Regions from separate parts of the Flindersiella endophytica genome, predicted to be linked through region 4. Evidence: riboswitches for the same ligand, from Rfam matches in the RefSeq annotation. Region 4 holds a riboswitch; each other region holds the start of a gene.
What was found. A riboswitch is a leader RNA that binds a small molecule or an ion and turns the genes downstream of it on or off. The one in region 4 is predicted to bind ZMP and ZTP.

Region 1 (5,668 bases), on a different contig from region 4:
ACAACGGCGGGCGGACCCGCTCGTTCAGGATCACCAGCGGCAACCGCGCGCCCGCCACCCGCTCGACCACGCGGTCGGACGCCTCGCCGTTGCGCTGCAACATCAGCCCGTCGATCGCGCCGCCGCGGACGACGCGGCGGAACGTGGTGTCGTCGGAGGCGAGACTGTCGACGTCGGCGAGGATCAGGATGCTGCCCTGCTGCCTGGCCTCCGCCTCCGCGCCGGCGATGATCTCGCCGTAGACCGGGTTGTGGATGTCATGCACCGCCAGCCCCAACGTGCCGACCGAAGCCCTACGCAGCGCCCGGGCCGCATGGTTGGGCGCGTACTGCAGTTCCTCGGCCGCCGCCAGCACGCGGTCGCGCGTCTCGGGCCGGATCCGCAGCGACGGGTCGCCGTTGAGCAGCCTGGACACGATCGACGGCGTCACTTGCGCCAACCGGGCCACCTCGACGATCGTGGACACGGCTTCAGTGTAGAAACGTTTTAACGCGATCGTGAAGGAGACCCGGCCATGAGCGAACAGCGCCTGCACGACCACCTCGTCGAGCAACGCCACGCGAACGGCGTCGCCGTGTTGCGGATCGACCGGGAAGAGGCGCTGGGCGCGCTGTCGCGCAGCATCCTGGAGCGGCTCCGCGACTACTTCGCCGCGCTCCAAGGCGACGACGACATCCGCGTGCTCGTCCTGACCGGTACCGGACGCGGCTTCATCGCCGGCGCCGACATCACGGAGTACCACAACGTGAGCCGGCCCGCGTTCGACGACTACCAACGCCTCGGCCGCGAGGTGTTCTCCGCCCTGGAACGCCTCCCCCAGACCACGATCGCGGCCGTCAACGGCTACGCCCTCGGCGGCGGCTTCGAGGTCGTGCTCTGCTGCGACCTGATCGTCGCGTCCGAGAAGGCGAAGTTCGGCCTGCCCGAAGTCAAGCTCGGATTGCTCCCCGGCGGCGGCGGTACGCAACGCCTGGCCCGCGCCGCCGGCTCCAGGTTCACCAAGGAGCTCGTCCTCACCGGCCGCTTCGCCACCGCGGCCGAACTGCAAGCCCTCGGCCTGATCAGCCAGGTCTGTGAGCCGGATCGCCTGTACGAACAGGCCGTCGAGCTCGCCGGAACGATCGCCGGCCAGGCACCGCTCGCCACCCGCGCCGCCAAGCGCCTGATCGATGACGGCCTCGCGATGGAGTTCGAGACAGGTCTCACCGTCGAGCAGCAGGTGCTGTCCAACCTCTTCGCCAGCACCGACGCCAAGGAAGGCATCAACGCGTTCATCGACAAGCGCGACCCCGCTTTCAAGGGGAACTAGCCAGGGACGCTAGGTACAGTAGGAGAACGGCCGCGACTGGCGAAGGTGGACCACCACCGGGGAGCGGCCGCACAAACAAGACGCGAGCGTCGAACGCCTGGGCGCCTCCGTCAGCGACAGCAGCTGAGGAGGCAACCAAAACCATGCATCTGCGCTACGGCACCAACCCCCACCAGGCCGCCCGAGCCACCCCGGTCACCCCCGGCACCGAGCCGATCACCGTGCTGAACGGCCAGCCGTCCTACATCAACCTGCTCGACGCCCTCAACGGCTGGCAACTCGTCCGCGAAGCCGCCCACGCGCTGGGCATACCCGCGGCCGCCTCGTTCAAGCACGTCTCCCCCGCCGGCACCGCCCTGGCCGGCCCGATCGACGACGTAACGGCGGAGCTGTACGGCGTCGCCGATCCCGGAGACCTGGCCAGCGCCTACCTCCGGGCCCGCGACGCCGATCCCAGGTCGTCGTTCGGCGACTTCGCTGCCGTCTCGCATCCCGTCGACGCCGAGCTGGCAGAGTTGCTGACCACTGTGGTCTGCGACGGCATCGTCGCTCCTGGCTACGCGCCCGGCACGGTCGCCACGCTCGCCAGGAAGAAGCGCGGAAGCTTCCTCGTCATCGAGGCCGACCAGTCGTTCACGCCGCCCGAGCAGGAGCATCGCGACGTCTTCGGGCTGCGCCTCACCCAGGACCGCGACCAGCCGAAGCTCCACGCAGGCAGCCTCGAGCTCGTCACCGGCGACCCGATTCCACCACGCGCCGCAGCGGATCTCCTGCTGGGCATGGCGACTCTGCGCTTCACCCAGTCCAACTCCGTCTGTTACGTACGCGACGGCGCAACGCTCGGCATCGGTGCCGGCCAGCAGTCGAGGGTCGACTGCACCCGGCTCGGCGGCGCCAAGGCCGACACCTGGTGGCTGCGCCGTCACCCCGCCGTTCGCGCACTGACGTTCCCGCCAGGCACCAGACGCCAGGACCGGATCAACGAGCAGATCCGCTACCTCGAGGACGAGCTCACAGCCGCCCAACGAGACCAGTGGATCAGGCAACTCACCGGCGTCGCGTTCGTGTCGGACGGCGCGCTGCCGTTCCGCGACAACGTCGACCACGCCCACCGCCACGGCGTCAAGTACATCGCCGAGCCCGGCGGCTCGATCCGTTCCGGCGACGTGGCCGCCGTCTGCCGGGAACACGGCATCACGCTCGCCCGGACCGGCCTCCGGCTGTTCCACCACTGACATCCCTGACACCACTCACACCTGCCAGCGACAGTTCGTCCGTACGCAGGCAGGCCACCCGATGCCCCGGCGAGATCTCGTCGAGCGCCGGCCCGGAGCCGGCCACATCGCACGTACCCTCCACCGCATACGTGCACCGCGTGTGGAACGAGCAACCGGCCGGCGGGTTCGCCGGATCCGGCAGGTCGTCGGACAGCCGGATCCGGCGTCCGGTCTCGCGCAGCAGGGGATCCGGCCGCGGCACGGCCGACAGCAACGCCTCGGTGTACGGATGCCGCGGCGTGGAGTAGAGCGACGCGGTCTCCACCAGCTCGACGAGCTTGCCGAGGTACATCACGGCAACCCGGTCGCACACGCTCTCCACGACGGACAGGTCGTGCGACACGAACAGGTACGTCAGCTCGAGCTCCTCCTGCAGATCCCTCAGCAGGTTGAGGATCTGCGCCCGCACCGACACGTCCAGCGCCGACACCGGCTCGTCCGCGATCACCAGCCGAGGGTTCAGGATCAGCGCCCTGGCGATGTTGACCCGCTGCCGTTCACCACCGGAGAACGCGTGCGGGAACCGGTCCATGTACTTCGGCGACAGTCCCACCCGCGTCAGCATCTCCGCGACCCGGTGCTCGAGCTCCGACCCCGAAGCGATCCGGTTCGCCCGCAACGGCTCGCCGACGATCTGCAGCAACGTCATCCGCGGGTTCAGCGACGAGAACGGATCCTGGAACACCACGCGGATGTCCCGCTGGAACGGCCGCAGCTCCCGGTATCCCAGCCGGGCCAGGTCGGTGACGGCGCCGGCGGAGTCCCGGTAGAGGACCCGACCCGTGGTCGGCTTCAGGATTCGCGAGATCGACCGGCCGAGCGTCGACTTCCCACAGCCCGACTCGCCGACCAGTCCCAGCGTCTCGCCGCGCCGGATGCCGAGGTTCACCCCGTCGACGGCGCGGAGCTGTCCGGCCGTACGTCCCAGCAGGCCGTGCTTGACCGGAAAGTGCACCGACAGGTCCCGCAGCTCGACAATCGACTCGTTCACGCGTCGACCTCCTCGACAGCACTCACCCGGTCCTGGGCATACAGGACGCACCGCGCCGTCCGGCCCTCCCCGACCGGCACCACAGGCGGGTCGTCCACGTCGCAGACGCCGGCGATCGCCGAGTCGCACCGCGGATGGAACGGACAGCCGGCAGGCCGGTCGGACGGATGCGGGACGTTGCCACGAATCACGCTCATCCGTTGCTTCGTCCCCTCCCCCATCCGTGGAATCGATCCCAGCAAGGCCTTCGTGTACGGATGTTTCGGGTCGTGAAAGATGTCGTTGACTGGACCATGCTCGACGACCGTGCCGAGATACATCACGACCACCTCGTCGGCGACCTCGGCGACCACACCCAGGTCGTGCGTGATGAACAACACCGACATCCCCGTGTCGGCCTGCAGATCGCGAATCAGGTCGAGGATCCGGGCCTGCGTCGTCACGTCCAGCGCGGTCGTCGGCTCGTCGGCGATCAGCAGCGCCGGGTCGCACGCCAGCGCGATCGCGATCATCACCCGCTGGCACATGCCGCCCGACAACTCGAAGGAGTACGCCGACATCCGCTGCTCCGCGTGCGGAATCCCCACCCGCCGCAGCAGCTCGACCGCCCGCACCCGGGCCTCTTCAGCAGACAGCGGTAGGTGGGTCTGGATCGCCTCGAGCAGCTGAGATCCGATCGTGTGGACGGGTGACAGCGAGGCCATCGGCTCCTGGAACACCATCGCGATCTCGGCCCCCCGGACACGACGCAACTGCTCGCTCCTGCGCCCGAACGTCGCCAGGTCCACGCTCTCGTCGCCGGCGCGGTGCCACCGGATCGAGCCGGAGACCACCCGTCCTGGCTCGTCGACCAACCCGAGCACCGATCGCGCCGTCACGCTCTTGCCGCAGCCCGACTCGCCGACCACGCAGACTGTCTTGCCACGCGGCACAGTGAGGTTCACGCCGTCGACGGCGCGCACTACACCCTCCCGGGTGAAGAACTGCGTCCGCAGGTCCTCGATCTCGAGCAGCACCTCGCTGGGTGGCATCGGCACCCTCATCTCTTGTACGGATCGGCGGCGTCCCGCAGCCCGTCGCCGACGAAGTTCAGCGCGAGCACGGCGACGACCACCGCGACGCCGGGAATCATCAACCAGGGCGCGGTCGCCAGCACCCTGACGTTCTGCGCGTCCTGCAGCAGCACGCCCCAGCTCACCGCCGGGGCCTGCAGGCCGAGGCCGAGGAAACTCAGCGCCGTCTCCGCGAGGATCATCCCCGGAATCGACAGCGTGACCGACGCGATCAGGTGACTGGTGAACGACGGCAGCATGTGCCGGAAGATCACCCGCGGCCGGCTGCAGCCGTCGATCCGCGCGGATGTGACGAACTCCTCCTGCCGCAACGCGAGGAAGCGGCCTCGAACGACTCGTGCCAGGTCGGTCCAGCCGACCACTGCCAGGATCACGGTGATCGCGAAGTACCGCTGCATCGGTCCCCAGTCGCGGGGCAGCGCGGCCGAAAGCCCCATCCACAACGGGATTCCCGGGATCGACATGAAGAACTCGACCATCCGCTGGATCACCGTGTCGAGCTTGCCCCCGAAGTACCCTGACAGCCCGCCGAGCAGGATGCCGAGCGCGAGAGCGATCGCGACGCCCACCAGGCCGATCGTCATCGAGATCCGCGTGCCGTAGATGATCCGTGAGAGCAGGTCGTAGCCGTTGCGGTTCGCGCCGAGCAAGTACATCGGCTGCCGTGCGTCCCTCGGCCCGATCAGGTGACGGTCGCCCGGGATCAGCCCGAACAGCTTGTATTCCTTGCCCTTGACGAAGAAACCCACCGGAACGCGATGCTTCTCGTCGACCTTGAAGGTCAGCTCGAACGTATCCGGGTCGACGGTCGATCGATAGCCCTTGACGTACAGGCCGGCGTCGGTGCTGAAGTGCAGACGCTGTGGCGGCGCGTAGGTGTACTGCGCGTTGAACGCAGCTGCCGTCGTCGGTGCGAGGAACTCCGCGAACAGCGCGACGAAGTAGATCCCGAGCGTGAGGACCAGCCCGATCATCGCGAGCTTGTGCTTGCGGAACCTCCACCACACCAGCCGCCACT
Region 2 (5,668 bases), on a different contig from region 4:
TCACCGGTGGCGGCAGGGGCATCGGCGCGGCCATCGTGCGCAGGCTGGCCGGCCAGTATGTACGGGTCGTCGTGATCGAGGCGGACCCACCCGCATGGCTGCGCTCGCAGACGCCTGGTGTCGAGGTGGTCGCCGGCTCGGCCGCCGACGACGCCGTGACCGGACGAGCTGCCGAGCTCGCCGAGGCGGGCGCACCGCTCGCCGGGTGGGTCAACAACGCCGCGATATTCCGCGACCCGCGGCTCGACGCGGCCGGCACGCAGGTCTTCGCCCGTGCCGTACAGGACAACCTCGTTCCCGTTCTTTCCGGTACGCGGGCTGCCGTCCGCGCGTTCCTGCGTGCCGGAACCGCCGGGTCGATCGTCAACCTGTCGTCGCACCAGGCCGGCCGCGCCGTGCCGGGAGCGGCAGCGTACGCGACGGCGAAGGCGGCGATCGAGGGCCTCACCCGCGCGGCCGCCGTCGACTACGGCCCCGTCGGCATCCGCGTCAACGCGGTCGCGCCCGGCAGCGTCCACACGTCGAGGCTCGACGACCATCTGGGCGGCCTGCCGGCAGAGGCGGCCGGCACCGTCGAGGCCGAACTGGTCCGGGTGCACCCTCTCGGCCGGATCGCGCAGCCCTCGGAGATCGCCGACGTCGTGGCGTTCCTGCTCTCCCCCGCGGCCGGATTCGTCACCGGAACGGTGCTGCCGGTCGACGGCGGCCGGGCCGCTCTCGGGGTCGACCCCGAGGATCGACGGAGTTCGATGCCGGCGTCCTGATCCGGCCGCTGCCGGAGGCGACAGACGTACCGGAAAGCCTTGTCAGACACGCGAACTTTGCCTCAGATGAGAACGACAAGCCAGAGCGGCACCGTGAGCAGGGAGGTCTACGATGGGGATTCGCAAGCGTGCGCTGGCGATCGGTGTGACGACGGTACTCAGCCTCGGGCTCGCCACCGGGGTCGCGGCAGCGGACTACTGGCAGTACCAGGGGACCTATCCGACCGAAGCGGAGTGCGATGCCGCCGCCCAGCCCTGGCTCTGGCCTACCAATCCGGGCGGCGCCGACGACTACGCCTGCCAGCCGAAGAACAACGCCTGGGATCTTTACCTGATCTTCGCCACCTAGCCCCCACATCCGGGTTTGGCCGGAACAATCGCGGCTAACCCGCACCAATGGGTTCGCGAACCGAAGTTCCGGCACGTGTGAACCGGACCCGCTGGCCGTTCGTCATCTTCGCAGCCTCGCTGTTCGCGCTGCTTCTCGGAGCGAACCTGCCGACGCCGCTGTATGCCGTCTACCGCCAGGAGTTCGGCTTCTCCAACGTCGTGCTGACGCTGATCTTCGCCACGTACGCGATCGTGCTGGTGCCCTCGTTGTTGCTGTTCGGGCAGCTGTCGGACCGGTTCGGCCGCAGGCGGGTGGTCGCGCTCGGGCTCGGAGCCGCCGTGCTCGCGTCCGTGGTGTTCCTGCTGGCCCGCGGCACGGTCTGGCTGTTCGTGGCCAGAGGCGTGCAAGGCGCGGCGCTCGGCGCCACCGCGGGCACGGCCGCGGCAGCCCTGGTGGAGCTCGAGCCGGCAGCCGACGCTGCCCGGGCAGCGGTCGGGGCGGTGATGGGCCAGGCCGGAGGCGCGGCCGTCGGGCCGGTGCTGGCAGGCATGCTCGCCGAGTGGGCACCGGCGCCGACCGTACTGCCGTACCTCGCCGGCCTCGTCATCACCGCGGGCGTCGGCATCGCCGTGCTGCGAGCGCCGGAGCCATCGACGCCGAGCGGCAGCTGGCGGCTGCAGTGGCCTTCGGTCCCGGCCGGCAGCCGGGGACGGTTCGCGCAGGCAGGGCTCACCGGAGCCGCGGTCTGGGCCGTCGGTGCGCTCTACCTGTCGGTCGTGCCGACCTACGCGAGCCAGCTGCTCGGCACCCACAACCTCGCCCTGCTCGGCGCGATCACCTCGTGCATGCTCGGCGTCGCCTGCGTCACCCAGGCGTTCGCCGTACGCAGCGGGCTGACGCCGCGCGGGACCCAGCTGGCCGCGCACGCACTGCTGGTGGCCGGGCTCGCGGCGCTGGTCGCGGCGTTCCCGGCGCACGCGCTGGGGCTGGTGTTGCTGGCCGCGTTGCTGTGCGGTCTCGGCGTCGGGTTCGGCTACTTCGGCTCGCAGGCGGACGTCAACCAGCTCGCACCGGCCGAGCGCCGAGGCGAGGTGACCGCGGCGTTCATCACCTGCATCTATACCGGCGTAGCGGTCGCGTCGATCACGGTCGGGCTGCTCAGCAACGTGTTCTCGTTGTTCGCCGCCGTCACGCTGACCGCGGTCACGATCGCCTGCACCGCGGTCGCGACGGCGGTCTGGAAGCTCAGCTCGGCGAGCTGACGGCCCGGCGGGCATCCAGCGCACCGAAGACCGTCAGCGCGTCGCGGATCGCGGCCACGTCGTGGGTACGGATGTAGTCGGCGCCTTCGCGGGCGGCGTACAGCTCGGCGGCCACCGTCGCGGGCCCGATCCGCGGCAGGCCGGATCCGGTGAGCGTACGAAGGAACGACTTGCGCGACGGCGACACCAGCACCGGAACACCGAACCGGGCCTTCAGCCGCCGGATGCCGGACAGCGCCAGCAGCGACGGTTCGGCGTTGCTACCGAGGAAGTAGCCGAGCCCGGGATCGATGACCAGCCGGTCCCGGGCGATGCCGGCCGCCTCCAGCGCTGCCAGCCGTTCGGTGAAGAACCGCTCGATGCCCGCGAGGACCTGCTCCGGGTCCGTGGCCACCTTGGTCGCCGGGCCGCGGCGCTGGACGGAGTGCATGACGACCAGCCGGCAGCTCGTCGCGGCCAGGCCGGCGTAGTGGCGCGCGTCCGGGAAGCCCTGGATGTCGTTGATATACGCGGCACCGCGCGCGGCCGCGAACAGCTGGGTCTCCGGATGGAACGAGTCGACCGAGACCGGTACGCCCACGCTGGCCAGCGCGTCGAGCACATCGGCGAGCCGGCGTTGTTCCTCCGCGGGGCTGACGGCGGCCGCGTCCGGATGACTCGACGCCGGGCCGAGCTCGACGACGTCGGCGCCCTGTGCGTGCAGCTCACGTGCATGCGTGAGCGCGTCGGAGGCGGCGAGATACTTGCCGCCGTCGGAGAACGAGTCCGTTGTGATGTTGACGATTCCCACCAGGCGCGGCATGGGCCACCTCTTTCGCATCGATCCGAAGGCAGCCCAGGCGCACGGCGACGCGTCCTCGCGGACGGAGCCGCTTCCCGATGGTTTCGTCCATCCGTACGCGCCAGTCACGGCTCAGGCCCGAGCTTAGACGGAGTCGGGCGGCCTGTGCTCAGTCGCTGGGAGGCTCCACGCCGGTGTGGCGGACGAACCACGCTCTGGCCAGCGTGGCGACTCGCTCCAGCGCGTCCTCCTCCTCGAAGAGATGGGTCGCGCCGAGGACGATCTCCAGGCGGGCCGGCGACCGCAGCTCCTCCGTCGCCTGCCGGTTGAGGTCGAGGACTTGGTGGTCGAGACCGCCGACGATGAGCAACACGGGTACCTCGACCGACGCCAGGGCCTCCCCGGCCAGGTCGGGCCGGCCGCCGCGCGAGACCACCGCACGTACCGGCTCGGAACGCTCCGCGGCGGCGATCAACGCGGCCGCCGCGCCGGTACTGGCGCCGAACAGGCCGATCGGCCGGCCTGCCGTCTCGGGCTGCCGGAGCAGCCAGTCGATGACACCGGTCAGTCGCCTGGCCAGCAACGGGATGTCGAAGCGCAACTGGTGGCTCAGCTTGTCGGCCTGGTCTTCTTCGACGGTCAGCAGGTCGACCAGCACGGTGCCGAGACCGGCCTGCTCGAGCACCCTCGCGACGTAACGGTTGCGCGGGCTGTGGCGGCTGCTCCCACTGCCGTGTGCGAACACGATCAGGCCCTGCCCGGCGTCCGGAAGGGTCAGGTCGGCATCCAGGCAGACGGTGCCGAACGGAATCGTGACCGTTCGGCTTCGGTCCGGCCTGGTCATCGGTGTCCTGTCGGGCCCATCGCCAGGGACTACCCCACCGCCGGCGGACCACGCCTGCCGGAGCACGAGCCGGGAGCTCACCAGCGCCTGCGTGGTGCGGGCCAGCATGGCGTGCGTTTTGCGCACGAGTGCCCGACCATCGCGGGAGAGCTGGTCGGCGCGGTGCTTGAGCCGCCCGATGTCGTCGTGGATCTCCGTTATGGAGCGGCGAGGCAGCTTCCCGTGTCCGGACATAACTCCAAGTAGGGCGTTGGCACCCCTTTCGAACCAGGGTCCAACGGAACCCCCGGATGCGGTCCAATGACATGCGCCCGACGCACAGGATCATCGGATCGTCATCCGCCGGCGACATAATCCGGGCATGCCAACCTCGGACAAATGCACTCCGTTCCGGATCACCCGTGCCCGGCTCGTCGACGGCACCGGCTCACCACCGCTCGACGACGCGGTCGTCCGCGTGGGTGCGGACGGCACGATCACCTATGCCGGACCGGCTGCCGATGCTCCGGCGCTCGAGCCCGGCCCGGCCGGTGAGGCTGGCGAGGACGTCGTCGACGTCGGCGGACGTACTGTGCTGCCGGGGTTCATCGACTGCCACGTGCATCTGGCGTTCGAGTCGGCCCGTGACATCGCCATGCGATACACCATCGACCCGACGGTCGAGGTCTTCCGGACGGCCGACCGGTTGCGCCGTACATTGCACGCGGGCGTGACCACCGCACGCGACCTCGGCGGGCTGGCCGCCGGCTACCGCGCCGCCGTCGCGGACGGGCTGACCGAGGGGCCGCGCCTGCACACGGCGATCCGGATCATGAGCCACACCGCCGGGCACGCCGACTTCTCGACGCCCGAGGGATTCGACGTCAGCCGCGGGCTCGGCGAGGTCGCCGACACCGTCGACGAGGTACGCGTCGCCGTGCGCCGGCTGCTGCGCGAGGGGGCCGACGTCATCAAGGTCTGCGCGACCGGCGGCACGAGCAGCCCGCACGACCAGCCGGAGGACGAGGGCCTCACCGAGGACGAGATCCGGGCCGTCGTCGAGGAGGTGCGCCGCCACGGCGGCCGCCCGGTCGCGGCACACGCGCAGGGCACGGCGGGCATCCTTTCCGCGCTGCGCGGCGGGGTGACGAGCATCGAGCACGGCTACGGCCTGGACGACCAGACGATGGACCTGGCCGGCGAGCAGGGCACGTTCGTCGTACCCACGTTGTCGACGTCCGACGGCATCGACCAGGCGAAGATGGCGCCGTACCACTACGAGAAGAAGATGCGCTGGGTCGCCATCACCAACCAGAACATCGCCAGGGCGATCGAACGCGGCCTGCGGATCGCCATGGGCACCGACTCGGCGATCGGCCCGCACGGCCAGAACCTCCGTGAGCTCGGCCACCTGGTCGCGCTCGGCATGGCGCCGTCGGACGCCATCCAGGCCGGCACGCGCGTGGCCGCCGAGCTGCTCGGACTGTCCGACCGGATCGGCACCCTCGAGGCCGGCAAGCTCGCCGACATCGTTGTGTGCGAAGGCGATCCGCTCGCCGACATCCGGCTCCTCGGCGATCCGGCCAACGTGGTCTGCGTCGTCCAGCAGGGCGTCGTACGCAAGCGCACGTTCGGCTAGGAGCCCGCAGGTTGCCTGACGCTCGGGCCGTCACCCCGTCGTCAACGCCAGCGCACTCGCCCGGATGG
Region 3 (5,668 bases), on a different contig from region 4:
GGGCCTGCACGCGACGCCGTGGGTGTCCGGCGAGCCGGCGGCGCACACCGTACGCGCGGCGGGGTTCTATCTGTGGAGCCAGGCGGAGGCCGGGCACGGCTGCCCGATCTCGATGACCTACGCCGCGGTGCCGGCGCTGCGGACCACGCCTTCGCTCGCCGCGGAGTGGGTGCCGAAGCTGGCGTCGACCTCCGCGGCATGCCTGGCGGGCATGTGCATGACCGAGGTGCAGGGCGGCTCCGACGTCCGCGCGACGGTCACATCGGCGGTCCCGTCGGACGACCACTATCTGCTGACGGGTCACAAGTGGTTCTTCTCGGCGCCGATGGGCGAGGTCGCGCTGGTGCTCGCGCAGGCGCCGGGCGGGCTGAGCTGCTTCCTCGTACCCCGGCGGCTGCCCGACGGCACGCCCAACCCGCGGCGGCTGGTCCGGCTGAAGGACAAGCTCGGCAACCGCTCCAACGCCTCGTCGGAGGTGGAGTTCTCAGGGACCTCCGGGTGGCTGCTGGGAACGGAGGGCCGCGGGGTCGCGACGATCATCGAGATGGTCGCGGCGACCCGCCTCGACTGCGTCCTGGGCGCGGCGGCAGTGCAGCGGCGGGCGGTGGCCTCCGCTCTGTGGTGGGCGCAGCACCGTACGGCGTTCGGCGGGCCGCTGATCGACAAGGCGCTGATGCGCAACGTGCTGGCCGACCTCGCGGTCGAGCAGGAGGCGGCGATGTGGCTGGGGCTGCGGCTGGCGCATGCGGTGGACCTGGGTGAGACGACGTTCCTGCGGCTGGCGCTGCCGGTGTCGAAGTACCTCGTCTGCAAACGCACGCCTGCGCTGGTGGCCGAGGCGCTGGAGTGCCTGGGCGGCAACGGGTACGTCGAGGACTCCGGGCTGCCGCTGCTGTATCGCGAGGCCCCGCTCAACTCGATCTGGGAGGGCTCGGGATCGGTGCAGGCGCTCGACGTGCTGCGTGCTCTGCAGCGCGAACCGGCGGCTCTGGAGTCCTGGCTGCTCGAGATCGGCGCCGCGCGGGGCATCGACCCCCACCTCGACGCGGCGGCCGAGGACGTCCTCACGTCCCTCTCCGACCTGGCCGACATCGAGTTCCGCGCCCGGCGCCTGGCCGAGCGGATGGCACTGGTGCTGCAGGGCTCCCTGCTCGTCCAACACGCCCCGGCGGCAGTGGCGGAGGCCTTCTGCGCATCCCGCCTCGGCATGGACGGCGGGCGCACGTTCGGCACCCTCCCCCGTTCGGTCAACACCGGCGAGATCCTCGAACGCGCCGGCACCTTCTGAGCGGCGCGCTTACCTGGGCCTTGCGGTTCCTCTATCCTGAGCCCATGCCATCCGTCCAGCTCCCGAGAGGCGCCGAACGCAGCTACTACGGCGGCATCAAGACCGGCATTCCGGGACTGATCCTGATCCTGCTGGGGGCATATCCCGTCCTCGCCTTGATCCTATGGCTTGGACACGATCAACTGACGAGCACTACCTACTTCGCACTCGCGGGTGGAGTGCTTCTTCATCTATTGGCGATCGTTCTTTTGCTTCCAACGATCAGGCTGGGCCGCAACGGAACGCTGACGTCCGAAGTGTGCCGTAAGTATCTTCCTCGCCTCGGAGTGATAACCGTTGTCTGCGCCCTGTACTCCGTGCTGGCCTACGGCGTCACAGACCGGCTGGCCTATACAGCATTCTCAAGCCTGACCGCGATTGTCTGCCTTTGGTGCGAACTACATTTCTACCAGATTTACCGCGCGGTCACGGCCGGGAAAGGGACTGGAGACCAGTAGCCGAGGAGCGCTACAGCCATTGACTCTAGCCGGCCCAAGGGCGCGGCCAGCGGCCTCCGAACCCACCAAGCGGACTCATCTCAACTCCGATCCTGTCGAGCGCGTCCTCACATGCCTTTGCGAACTCGAAGTAGCCCCGCACGATGTCGAACGCAATCTTCACCAACCCGGATGCCACGGCAACGGCGGCTCCGATCGCTACCGCGGAAAGAGTGTCGACAGTGAACGGCGCCAGCGCCGCCCCTACAAGCAACCCAGCCCCGCTGCTGCTAGCAAGATCTATCAGCATGCCATCGACCGACTTCTTCGCCGCTTCCTGGGCTTCGGCCTTGGCCCTGAGCGCGATGGCGATCTTCTCGCAATGCTCTTCGAGTGGACCGAGACAATCGGAATCCACCTTGTCGTTCAGATAACTTTCCAAGGCTTCAGAGGCACTGTCGGACCATCGAAGTTTGAGCTCATACATCGAGTCGTGCAGCTTACGGTTCCAAGCCTTTGCCATACCGTACAGCGATCCGGTGCCACCACTTCTGCCTTCTGGACACCAGGCATCAGCAGCGGCCCGAAGTCGGGCCGGATCTCCCGGATCCATGAGGAATTTCCGGACCTCGAGCCATCTATCCGCTATGTCAGCCGGTGCGTACCCCATAATGACATCAACAAGTTGGACGCTGGCGGGACCAGGCGGCTCTCGATTGAGCGGAGGATCGGCGCGGGTGGCCCGATTCCATCGATCCTTGTACTCGTCTACCGGAACTCTCGGGTTGTATCGGTAGTATTGTTCCTGCTCATCAGTCAGGTATTCGTCGCTCATGAGCGATCCGCCTTATTCGTTGAGACGGCGACCGATGCGCAGAAGCTCGGCAGCACTGGTTTCTTCGGCTTGCTCACTTCGGGCGGCGACGCTGTGGAGCACGGTGCGGAGCTCGCCAAATGCGTCCGCACCATCCCGAAGGAAGTCACGCACCTTCGCCCGCAGGGCCTCGTACGAACTGTCTGGATCCGAGCCCTCGCCCTGGTAGCCCCAGTCACGAGCACGAAGGAACACAGGCTCCTCGTCGAAACTGCCGGCAGTTCTCCACATGTCTCCCCCGACGCCGAAGAACTCATCACCGGCTGTGCGGATCGCAGGGCGATCTACTTCTTTCGTCAAGGCAACCTCGCTCGTAGTGCGGCCAGTGTCTGGTTGAACTCCTCGAGCCGTTCCTGGGCACGGTCCTCGAAGGACCGGCCGTCGGTCAGACCGGACGCCAGTTCGACCCGGCGGCTGACTGCCGCCTCGCCGCACTCTTGCAGTACGGCACAGATATCCGCGGCAAGTCGGGCCGGCTCGACTTCCGTCGCGTGACGAGCGCGGATGTCCACGCGGTGCGGCTCTCCGCGAAGGTCGAACTCGGCGGCCACCGCACCACGGGCACGTTCCGAGCGCACTGTTTCCGCTTGCAGGCGCCGGATCAGGTCTGAAGCTTCGGGAATGGTGTCCACCGCTGTACGAATGACGGCTCCTGCGTCGCTCGCAGCCTGGTTGTCTAGGCCAGCGGTTGCGTACACTGTCTCGGCTGCTGCTGCCGAATCTTCGCGGGCCCGCATGTGGCAGGCGAATACTTCGCGAGCCAGATTCTGTGACTGAATCGACTTTGCCCAACACGGGTCCAGGTCGACGGTCTTCACTCGCTGCGTGCCGTCGACGGTGATGCGTAGGACCTTTCGCCGATCCTCGGCGGTGAACAGTTGAGCGGACAGTTCACGTTGGGCATACAGAATCCGCTCGCCAAGCGAGCGTGACTCACCTGTCTGCATCGATTCCACCCCGTGCTTGCCCCAGTCAGACCGGCCCCAGTACCGACCAGCCGACTGTATCGCGGCGATGCCGGACAGTGTCAAGGTTCAGACCTGCGGCACAGGTGCGGCCGGTAACGGACCGCGCGGTGGCGCCTGGCCACGTCCCTTGAAAAGGGACACGACCAGAAAGCGGCTCCTTCTCACCACCGTGACCAGGAGCCGCACCAGCACCCGCATCTCTCCGCTCCCTCCGCTGATGGCTGCACTAGGCTCGTCGGGGTACGCGGCGACTGGCGCTGGGGTGGAACCGACCACCGGGGAGCCGCGTACGAGACGCAAGAGCCCGTACCGGCACCGCGCGCCTGGGTGTCTGGGTCGCTGGAACCAACGCTGACCCAGGAGGAAGCACGATGACCGACCTGACGACTCGTCTGGCCGATGCCGACCCGAAGATCGCCGAGCTCGTGGAGGCGGAGGGGCGCCGGCAGTTCGAGAAGATCCGGCTGATCCCGAGCGAGAACTACGTCTCTCGCGCCGTACTGGAAGCCACCGGCACCGTCCTCACCAACAAGTACTCCGAGGGCTACTCGCGCAAGCGTTACTACGAAGGCCAGCAGCTCATCGACGAGGTCGAGGAAGTCGCGATCGAGCGGGCCAAGGCGCTGTTCGGCGTCGAGCACGCCAACGTACAGCCCTACTCCGGCTCGCCCGCGAACCTCGCCGTCTACCTGGCGTTCATGACGCCGGGCGACACGTTCATGTCGCTGGAGCTGGCGCACGGCGGCCACCTGACGCACGGTTCGCCGGTGTCGGCGACCGGCACGTGGTTCCGTCCGGTGCACTACGGCGTCGACCCGGCGACCGGCCGGATCGACATGGACGCGGCGCGTGAGCTGGCGCTGAAGGAACGGCCCAAGGTCATCTTCTGCGGCGGCACGGCGATCCCGCGGCTGATCGACTTCGAGGCGTTCGCGTCGATCGCGCAGGAGGTCGGCGCGCTGCTGGTCGCCGACATTGCCCACATCGCCGGCCTGATCGCCGGTGGCGCCCACCCGACGCCGGTCGGGCACGCCCCGGTCATCTCGACGACCACCCACAAGACCCTGCGCGGCCCGCGTGGCGCGATGCTCCTGTCGGACGAGGAGCACGCGAAGGCGCTCGACAAGGCCGTCTTCCCCGGCCTGCAGGGCGGCCCGCACAACCACACGACGGCAGCGATCGCGGTGGCCCTGCACGAGGCGGCGACAGCCGAGTTCAAGACGTACGCGGCGCAGATCGTCACCAACGCCGCTGCCCTGGCCGACGCGCTGAACGAGCGCGGCTTCGACCTGATCTCCGGTGGTACCGACAACCACCTGATCCTGATCGACCTGACCAAGAAGGACATCGCCGGCAAGCCGGCGGCCAAGGCGCTGGACAAGGCCGGTATCGAACTCAACTTCAACACCGTGCCGTTCGACCCGCGCAAGCCCTGGTCCCCGTCCGGCATCCGGATCGGTACGCCGGCCGTCACCACCCGCGGCATGCAGGCCGACCACATGCCGCGCATCGCCGCCTGGATGGACGAGGCGATCGAAGCCGGCAAGAAGGAAGACGACGACGCCCTGGCCCGGATCGCCGCCGAGGTCAAGGAGTTCTGCTCCGCCTTCCCGATCCCCGGCTGGCCTGCCTGACCGACCCTTCGTTGAACGAACCGGCTGGGTGCGGCTCGACCATGAGCCGCGCCCAGCCGGTTTCGTCTGTGATCGCACGCGGCGACGGCTAGGAAGCTGCGGCGATCCACCAGTTGGCCATCGTGAGCGTCTGGAAGCCGAGCGACTCGTACAGCGGCCGCGCCGCCGTGGCCGAGGTCAGTGTCGCCGGCCGGTCGGCGTAGCGCTCGAGCACGGTGTGCATCATCGCGCGGGCGATGCCGCGCGACCTGTAGTCCGGCAGCGTCGTGACCCAGTAGACGCCCGCGGCGCCGCCCGCCTCGACGATGACCGTGATGCCCGCGGGCTCACCTTCCCACTCGGCCAGGAAGAACCGGATGTCCCGGCGGTCGAGCAGCCCGGCCGGGAACGCCGTCCCCTGCTCGTACGGCTGGAACGTCTCCAGCGGA
Region 4 (5,668 bases):
CGCGGAGCTGGCCGGTCGAGATGATGATCTGGCCGCCGGAGGTCACGACGTCCTCGACCACGACCAGCCGGCGGCCCGAGACCTCACCGCCCTCGGCGAGCCGGCAGGTGCCGTAGGTCTTGGGCTGCTTGCGTACGAACAACGCCGGGAGCCCGGTCACCTGCGACAACATCGTGACCAGCGGGATCCCGCCGAGCTCGAGGCCGGCGAGCGCGTCGGCGTCCGACGGGACCAGCGGCGCCAGCGCGGTGGCGATCTCGCGCAGCAGCGCGGGGTCGGACTCGAAGCGGTACTTGTCGAAGTACTCGCTGGTCGTCACACCCGAACGCAGCAGGAACTCGCCGGTCAGGTGGGCCGTCTCGTAGATCCGGGTCGCGAGACCCGTCGGCTGCTCGGTCACGCTCCCGACGATATCCCGCGGCCGGCTTCGGCCCACTCGTCCTCGAGGAGGCTGAACAGCTCCGAGTCGCGCCAGCCGTCGCGGATGCGCTGGGTGTGACGCATCCGGCCCTCGTAGCGCATGCCGAGCTTCTTCAGCACCGCGGCCGAGCCGGCGTTACGCGGGTCGCAGGTGCCCTGGATCCGGTGCAGGCCGTGCTCCTCGAACCCGATCCTCAGCAGCTCCCGCCCGGCCGTGCTCGCGATGCCGCGTCCCCAGCGATCGGGATGCACGATGTAGGAGATCTCGCCCTGCCGCTGCGCCCGGCTGTGGAAGATCAGCGCGCCGTTGCCGAGCACGTCGCCGTCGACCACGAAGACGTACAACAGGCGCGGCGGCGACTGGAGCGCGGCGTCCGCGACCGCACTTGCGACGAACGTCCGCGTCTCGTCCTCGGTGTTCGGGCCCCAGGTCTGGAACCGGCAGGCCTCCGGGCGGCTCGCCCAGGCGTGGACCGCCGGCCAGTCGTCGATCGCGAGCGGGCGCAGCTCGACGTTCACTTGAGCTGCTCCACGACTGTTTCGACGATCTGCCTGGCCTTCGGCTCCGCCTGCTCGTAGGTGAGGTTGGTGCCGCGCAGGGTCTTGACGTTCTGGGTCTCGGGATACGTCGCGCCGAGGAAGTTGACCTCGATCAGGACGTTGCCCGACCTGACGTAGAGGTGCGCTCCGGCGACGTGGTAGTTGATCTCGTCCTCCTTCTCGCCCACGTCATCGGTTGTGATGATGTTGCTCGAGTCGTCGCCGAAGGCCTCGTCGCCGATCCCGCTGACGTCGTGGACGTTCTTGTGGAACCCGCCGTTGCTCTTGGTGTCGGCGGCGTAGTCCTTGTCCTCGGCGAGCTCCTGGCCGGCAGTGGCGATCGCGGTCGCCGGTTCGCGATCCGGGTACACGCTTACCTCGAGCGCGACCCAGGTGGCCCGCTGCTTGTCGAGCGAGCCCCACCGGCAGTTCTGGCGCTCCCCGTCGTTCGTCTTGTTGGGCTTGGCGGATCCTGGCCGAAGCTCGGCGGCCAGCGCGGTCTGCAGCTTCGCGCACAGATCGGGCTTCGTGGGCAGCTTGGCCAGAACGTTCGCAGGAGGCGCTTCGGTCGGATCCGCCGACTTCGGGACGGAGTACGGCGTCGGGCTCGGCTGCGCGGCGATCCGCTCCCGCTGCTTCTCGGCGGCGATCGCGGCCCAGGTGACGGCGGTGAACATGCCGATCAGCAGGACGACGGACAGGCCGGCGGCCAGCGCGACCCGACCGCGTCCGGTGCCGTTCGGGGGCGCTGTGGATCGGCCCGGCTCGCTGGGGCCGCGGCGGGCACCGGGCGAGCGCGGGGGACCTGCCTGCTGCGGGCCTTGCGGTGGGCGCTGCTGCTGCCCTTGCTGAGGCGACGGCTGCCGGCCTGGCGGCTGCTGCCCCGGTTGCGGCCGCCGCTGCTGAGGCGACGGCTGCCACTGTGGTGGCTGCGCGGACACAGCTGGTTCCCTCCCTGGACGTCGGACTCGTAGAGCTTAGAGTCGTAGCCCAACTCGCGCGAGCAGCAGAGGTAGTCTGGCCGAAACCGCGACTGGCGTAGGTGGGTCACCACCGGGGAGCGGTCACGAGTCGAGCGGCATCGATCGCCTGGGTGCTTCCGAGCCTGTCCACGGAGGTATCGATCTTGCACGACATCACCATCGGCGACTTCCTCGAGCAGTTGGCGGCCAAGGTTCCGGCGCCCGGAGGTGGCGCGGCCGCCGCTCTGCAGGCCGCCCAGGCAGCCGCGCTGCTCGCGATGGTCGGCCGCTACAGCCAGTCCCCGAAATACGCCGAGCACGCGCCAACGATCGAACGCATCATCGCCGAGGCCGACGAGCGCCGGGCCGAGGCGCTCCAGCTGGCCGCGGAGGACGCCGAGGCGTTCGAGGTCGTCTCGCAGGCCTACCGGCTGCCGAAGGACACACCCGAGCAGCAGGACTCCCGCAAGCAGGCGATCCGGTCCGCCCTGGTCGAAGCCGCCCGCCCACCCGCCGCCGTCGTGGCCGGCGCCACCCGGCTGATCGAGCTCGCGGAAGAGCTGCTGCCGATCGGCAACCGCAACCTCCTCACCGACGTCGCCGCGGCAGCGGCCGCTGCCAGCGCGGCAGCCATCACCGCCCGCGTCAACGTCGAAGTCAACCTCGGCTCCCCACCCGCCGCCGACGACGGCGTGGACGACTTGGTAGCCCGAGCCGCCACCATCGTCGCGACCGTCCGCAGGGAGATCGCCACGTGACCGCCGCGCACCTGACCGCCAACCCCCCGCCACCCGCGATCCACGCCGAGGTCACCTCGGCCCAGCTGATCGAGCTCGCGGAGGAGCCGCTGCAGATCGGCAACCGCAACCCCCTCACCGCTGCCGTTGCCGCGGCTCCTGCTCCTGCCGCTGCTTCTGCCGGTGCCGGTGCCGCTGCTCCTGCTGCTCCTGCTCCTGCCGCAAGCGCCGTGGCGACCACTGCCCGCGTCGACGTCGAGGTCCACCTCGGCGGCCCAGCTGCCGTCGGCGGCGTGGACTGCCTCGTCTCCCGAGCCGCCGCGACCATCGCGGCTGTGCGTGAGGAGGTCGTCAAGTGACCGCCATGCGCCTGGACGGCAAGGCACCGGCGGCCGCGATCCGCGCCGAGGTCGCCTCGGCTGTCGCGGCCCGCCCCACGCCGCCGAAGCTGGCCGTCGTGGTGGTGAGCGGCGACGAGGCCAGCGCGTGGTACGTCCGTACGATCTCCAACGCCGCGGCCAAGGTCGGCGTCGACTGTGAGGTGATCGAGGCCGAACCCGACGGCTCGGTCATCCGCGCCACGCTCCGGCAGCTGAACTCCGACCATGCCGTGCACGGCATCGTGCTCCAGTCGCCGCTCCCGGCCGGCCTGCCGTCCGCCCAGCAGCTCGCCGGCGCGATCGACGCCGCCAAGGACGTCGACGGCGCGAACCCGTTGAGCCTCGGCCGGCTCGCCGCCGGGCAGCCCGCGTTCGCTCCCGCGACGGCCGCCGCCGTCCTCGCGTTGCTCGACCACCACGAGATCGATCTGGCCGGCCGGCACGCTGTGGTCGTCGGCCGTTCGACCGTCGTCGGCAAGCCCGTGGCTCACCTGCTGCTCGACCGGAACGCGACGGTCACCGTGGCGCACTCCCGTACCTCCGACCTGGCCGCGATCACCCGGCAGGCCGACGTCCTCGTGGTCGCGGCCGGTCGCGCGGGCCTGATCACGGATCGGCACGTTCGCCCCGGCGCGTACGTGATCGACGTCGGCACCAACCCCACGCCGGAGGGCAAGCTGGTCGGCGACGTCGACGCCGCATCCGTCGAGCCGGTGGCGGGCGGCCTGAGCCCGGTACCCGGCGGCGTCGGACCCGTCACGACCGCAGTACTGCTACGACACACCGTCACCGCCGCTGTGACCGCACCTGGGAGCCGTGCCAGCATCGGAGCGTGAACACCGCGCTGCTGCGCCGGCTGCGGCTCGCCAAGGACGCCATGGATCGCGACTGGGCCGAGCCGCTGGACCTGGACGCCGTGGCGGCGACCGCGGGCTACTCGCGTTACCACTTCGTACGGCTGTTCAAGCAGGCCTACGGTGAGACGCCCGGTCAGTACCTCAGCCGCCGGCGGATCGAGCGCGCCCAGGAGCTGCTGCGGTCGGCGAACCTGACGGTCACCGAGGTCTGCATGCTGGTCGGGTTCACCAGCCTCGGCACGTTCTGCACGCGATTCAAGCAGCAGACCGGGCTGACGCCCGGCGAGTTCCAGGCGTCGGCGCGCAGCTCCGGGCCGCCGCCGATCCCCGGCTGCTTCGTACTCTTCTGGGCCGGTGGCTTCCGCAAGAATCAAGAAGCCCTTCCGGACGGGGAAGACCTAGCGTGAGAAGCGCACATCTCCCTACGTAGAAAGCGGAACAGCATGATCACGTCCCTCGGCCTGGCAACGGTGTGGGTACTCGACCAGGACTCCGCCAAGAAGTTCTTCACCGAGAAGCTGGGTCTGGAAGAGCGGTTCGACATGACGCTCGGCGAAGGCGGCATGCGCTGGGTCACTGTCGGTATGAAGGACCAGCCCGAGCTGCAGCTCACGCTGATGGTCCCGGGCCCGCCGTCGATGGATCCGGAGTCCGCCGAGCAGCTCAAGGCGCTGATCGCGAAGGGCGTGCTGGGCGCGGGCGCGTTCAACACCGACGACTGCCACGCCACGTATGCCGAGCTGTCGGCCAAGGGCGTGGAGTTCATCCAGAAGCCGGAGAACCGTCCGTACGGCGTCGAGGCGATCTTCCGCGACGACTCCGGCAACTGGTACAGCCTGACGCAGCCGAGCGAGCAGCTCGACGAGTCGGTCGCCTGGAAGTAGCCGGCGCGGAAATCCACTGTCCGACGGCTGGGCTCGCCAGATATCGTCCGATTCTGTGGGAATCGAGGTAAGAACCGCACGCGAGGACGAACGCGAGCCGCTGCATCAGCTCAGCCAGCTGGCGTTTTCGGCCCGGCCGTCGGCGTTCGACGAGGACGACGACCGTTCCAACAACCCGCTCGACCGGCGCCTCGTCGCGACCGACGGCGACAAACTGGTCGGCCGGTTCTCGATCTGGGAGCTCGGCCAGTGGTTCGGCGGCCGGAAGGTGCCGATGGGCGGCGTCTCCGGCGTCGCGGTCGACCCGGGGTACCGGCAGCGCGGTGTCGGCTCGCGGCTGGTCGCCGCCGCACTCGACGCGATGCGCGAACGCGGCGAGGTGATCGCCACGCTCTATCCCATGAACCACACGTTCTACCGGCGGCACGGCTGGGAGGTCGCCGGCTCGTTCCCGGAGTACGAAGTCGACCTGCGCGACTTCGCCGACCTGCCCAAGCCGTCGTCCCCGGTCGTCGTCCGCCCGGCCGAGGAGGCCGACCTGCCCGCGATGCGCGCGCTGCACGACTCGCTCGCGTGCGAGGAGCCCGGCAACCTCTCGTACGGCGACTTCTTCGCGACCCGGCGGATGCTGGGCTACCCGGGGATCCAGGAGGCGTACGTCGCCGAGCACTCCGGGCGCCTCACGGGGTCGATCACGTTCTCCCACAAGGAGTCGAGCGGCAACCGCGAGTTCTTCCGGCTCGCGGTGGGGCATCACGTCGCCTCCGACCTCGACACCGAACTGGCCTTCGCCCGCCTGCTGGCCGGCCACTATCCCGTCGCGCGCACGATCACGTTCGTGGCGCCGCAGAACCGCGCCCTCACCATGCAACTCAGCGAACGCGGCAC

Region 1: it holds a riboswitch for ZMP and ZTP, as region 4 does, so the genes downstream of both, ACYVF6_RS29190 (hypothetical protein) here and ACYVF6_RS45855 (cyclodeaminase/cyclohydrolase family protein) in region 4, are expected to answer to the same signal.
Region 2: it holds a riboswitch for ZMP and ZTP, as region 4 does, so the genes downstream of both, folP (dihydropteroate synthase) here and ACYVF6_RS45855 (cyclodeaminase/cyclohydrolase family protein) in region 4, are expected to answer to the same signal.
Region 3: it holds a riboswitch for ZMP and ZTP, as region 4 does, so the genes downstream of both, ACYVF6_RS15360 (serine hydroxymethyltransferase) here and ACYVF6_RS45855 (cyclodeaminase/cyclohydrolase family protein) in region 4, are expected to answer to the same signal.

The regions. Positions count from the first base shown of each region.
Region 1 is NZ_BAAGYY010000024.1:291,321-296,988, forward strand. Features, by position in the region: gene ACYVF6_RS29180 (LacI family DNA-binding transcriptional regulator) at 1-466, opposite strand, end outside; gene ACYVF6_RS29185 (enoyl-CoA hydratase/isomerase family protein) at 515-1,309, shown strand; ZMP/ZTP riboswitch at 1,332-1,419, shown strand; partial or broken gene ACYVF6_RS29190 (hypothetical protein) at 1,438-2,544, shown strand; gene ACYVF6_RS29195 (ABC transporter ATP-binding protein) at 2,504-3,577, opposite strand; gene ACYVF6_RS29200 (ABC transporter ATP-binding protein) at 3,574-4,608, opposite strand; gene ACYVF6_RS29205 (ABC transporter permease) at 4,617-5,668, opposite strand, start outside.
Region 2 is NZ_BAAGYY010000036.1:160,611-166,278, reverse strand. Features, by position in the region: gene ACYVF6_RS39245 (SDR family NAD(P)-dependent oxidoreductase) at 1-764, shown strand, start outside; gene ACYVF6_RS39240 (hypothetical protein) at 877-1,113, shown strand; gene ACYVF6_RS39235 (MFS transporter) at 1,161-2,357, shown strand; gene folP (dihydropteroate synthase) at 2,341-3,159, opposite strand; ZMP/ZTP riboswitch at 3,184-3,277, opposite strand; gene ACYVF6_RS39225 (dienelactone hydrolase family protein) at 3,308-4,216, opposite strand; gene ACYVF6_RS39220 (metal-dependent hydrolase family protein) at 4,344-5,600, shown strand; gene ACYVF6_RS39215 (transketolase family protein) at 5,631-5,668, opposite strand, start outside.
Region 3 is NZ_BAAGYY010000013.1:664,018-669,685, forward strand. Features, by position in the region: gene ACYVF6_RS15335 (acyl-CoA dehydrogenase family protein) at 1-1,288, shown strand, start outside; gene ACYVF6_RS15340 (hypothetical protein) at 1,333-1,785, shown strand; gene ACYVF6_RS15345 (immunoglobulin domain-containing family protein) at 1,811-2,599, opposite strand; gene ACYVF6_RS15350 (hypothetical protein) at 2,612-2,938, opposite strand; gene ACYVF6_RS15355 (YbaB/EbfC family nucleoid-associated protein) at 2,935-3,585, opposite strand; ZMP/ZTP riboswitch at 3,844-3,942, shown strand; gene ACYVF6_RS15360 (serine hydroxymethyltransferase) at 3,978-5,240, shown strand; gene ACYVF6_RS15365 (GNAT family N-acetyltransferase) at 5,329-5,668, opposite strand, start outside.
Region 4 is NZ_BAAGYY010000044.1:208,272-213,939, forward strand. Features, by position in the region: gene pyrE (orotate phosphoribosyltransferase) at 1-400, opposite strand, end outside; gene ACYVF6_RS45845 (GNAT family N-acetyltransferase) at 397-939, opposite strand; gene ACYVF6_RS45850 (hypothetical protein) at 936-1,901, opposite strand; ZMP/ZTP riboswitch at 1,980-2,062, shown strand; gene ACYVF6_RS45855 (cyclodeaminase/cyclohydrolase family protein) at 2,087-2,680, shown strand; gene ACYVF6_RS45860 (hypothetical protein) at 2,677-3,018, shown strand; gene ACYVF6_RS45865 (bifunctional 5,10-methylenetetrahydrofolate dehydrogenase/5,10-methenyltetrahydrofolate cyclohydrolase) at 3,024-3,875, shown strand; gene ACYVF6_RS45870 (helix-turn-helix transcriptional regulator) at 3,872-4,303, shown strand; gene ACYVF6_RS45875 (VOC family protein) at 4,340-4,780, shown strand; gene ACYVF6_RS45880 (GNAT family N-acetyltransferase) at 4,836-5,668, shown strand, end outside.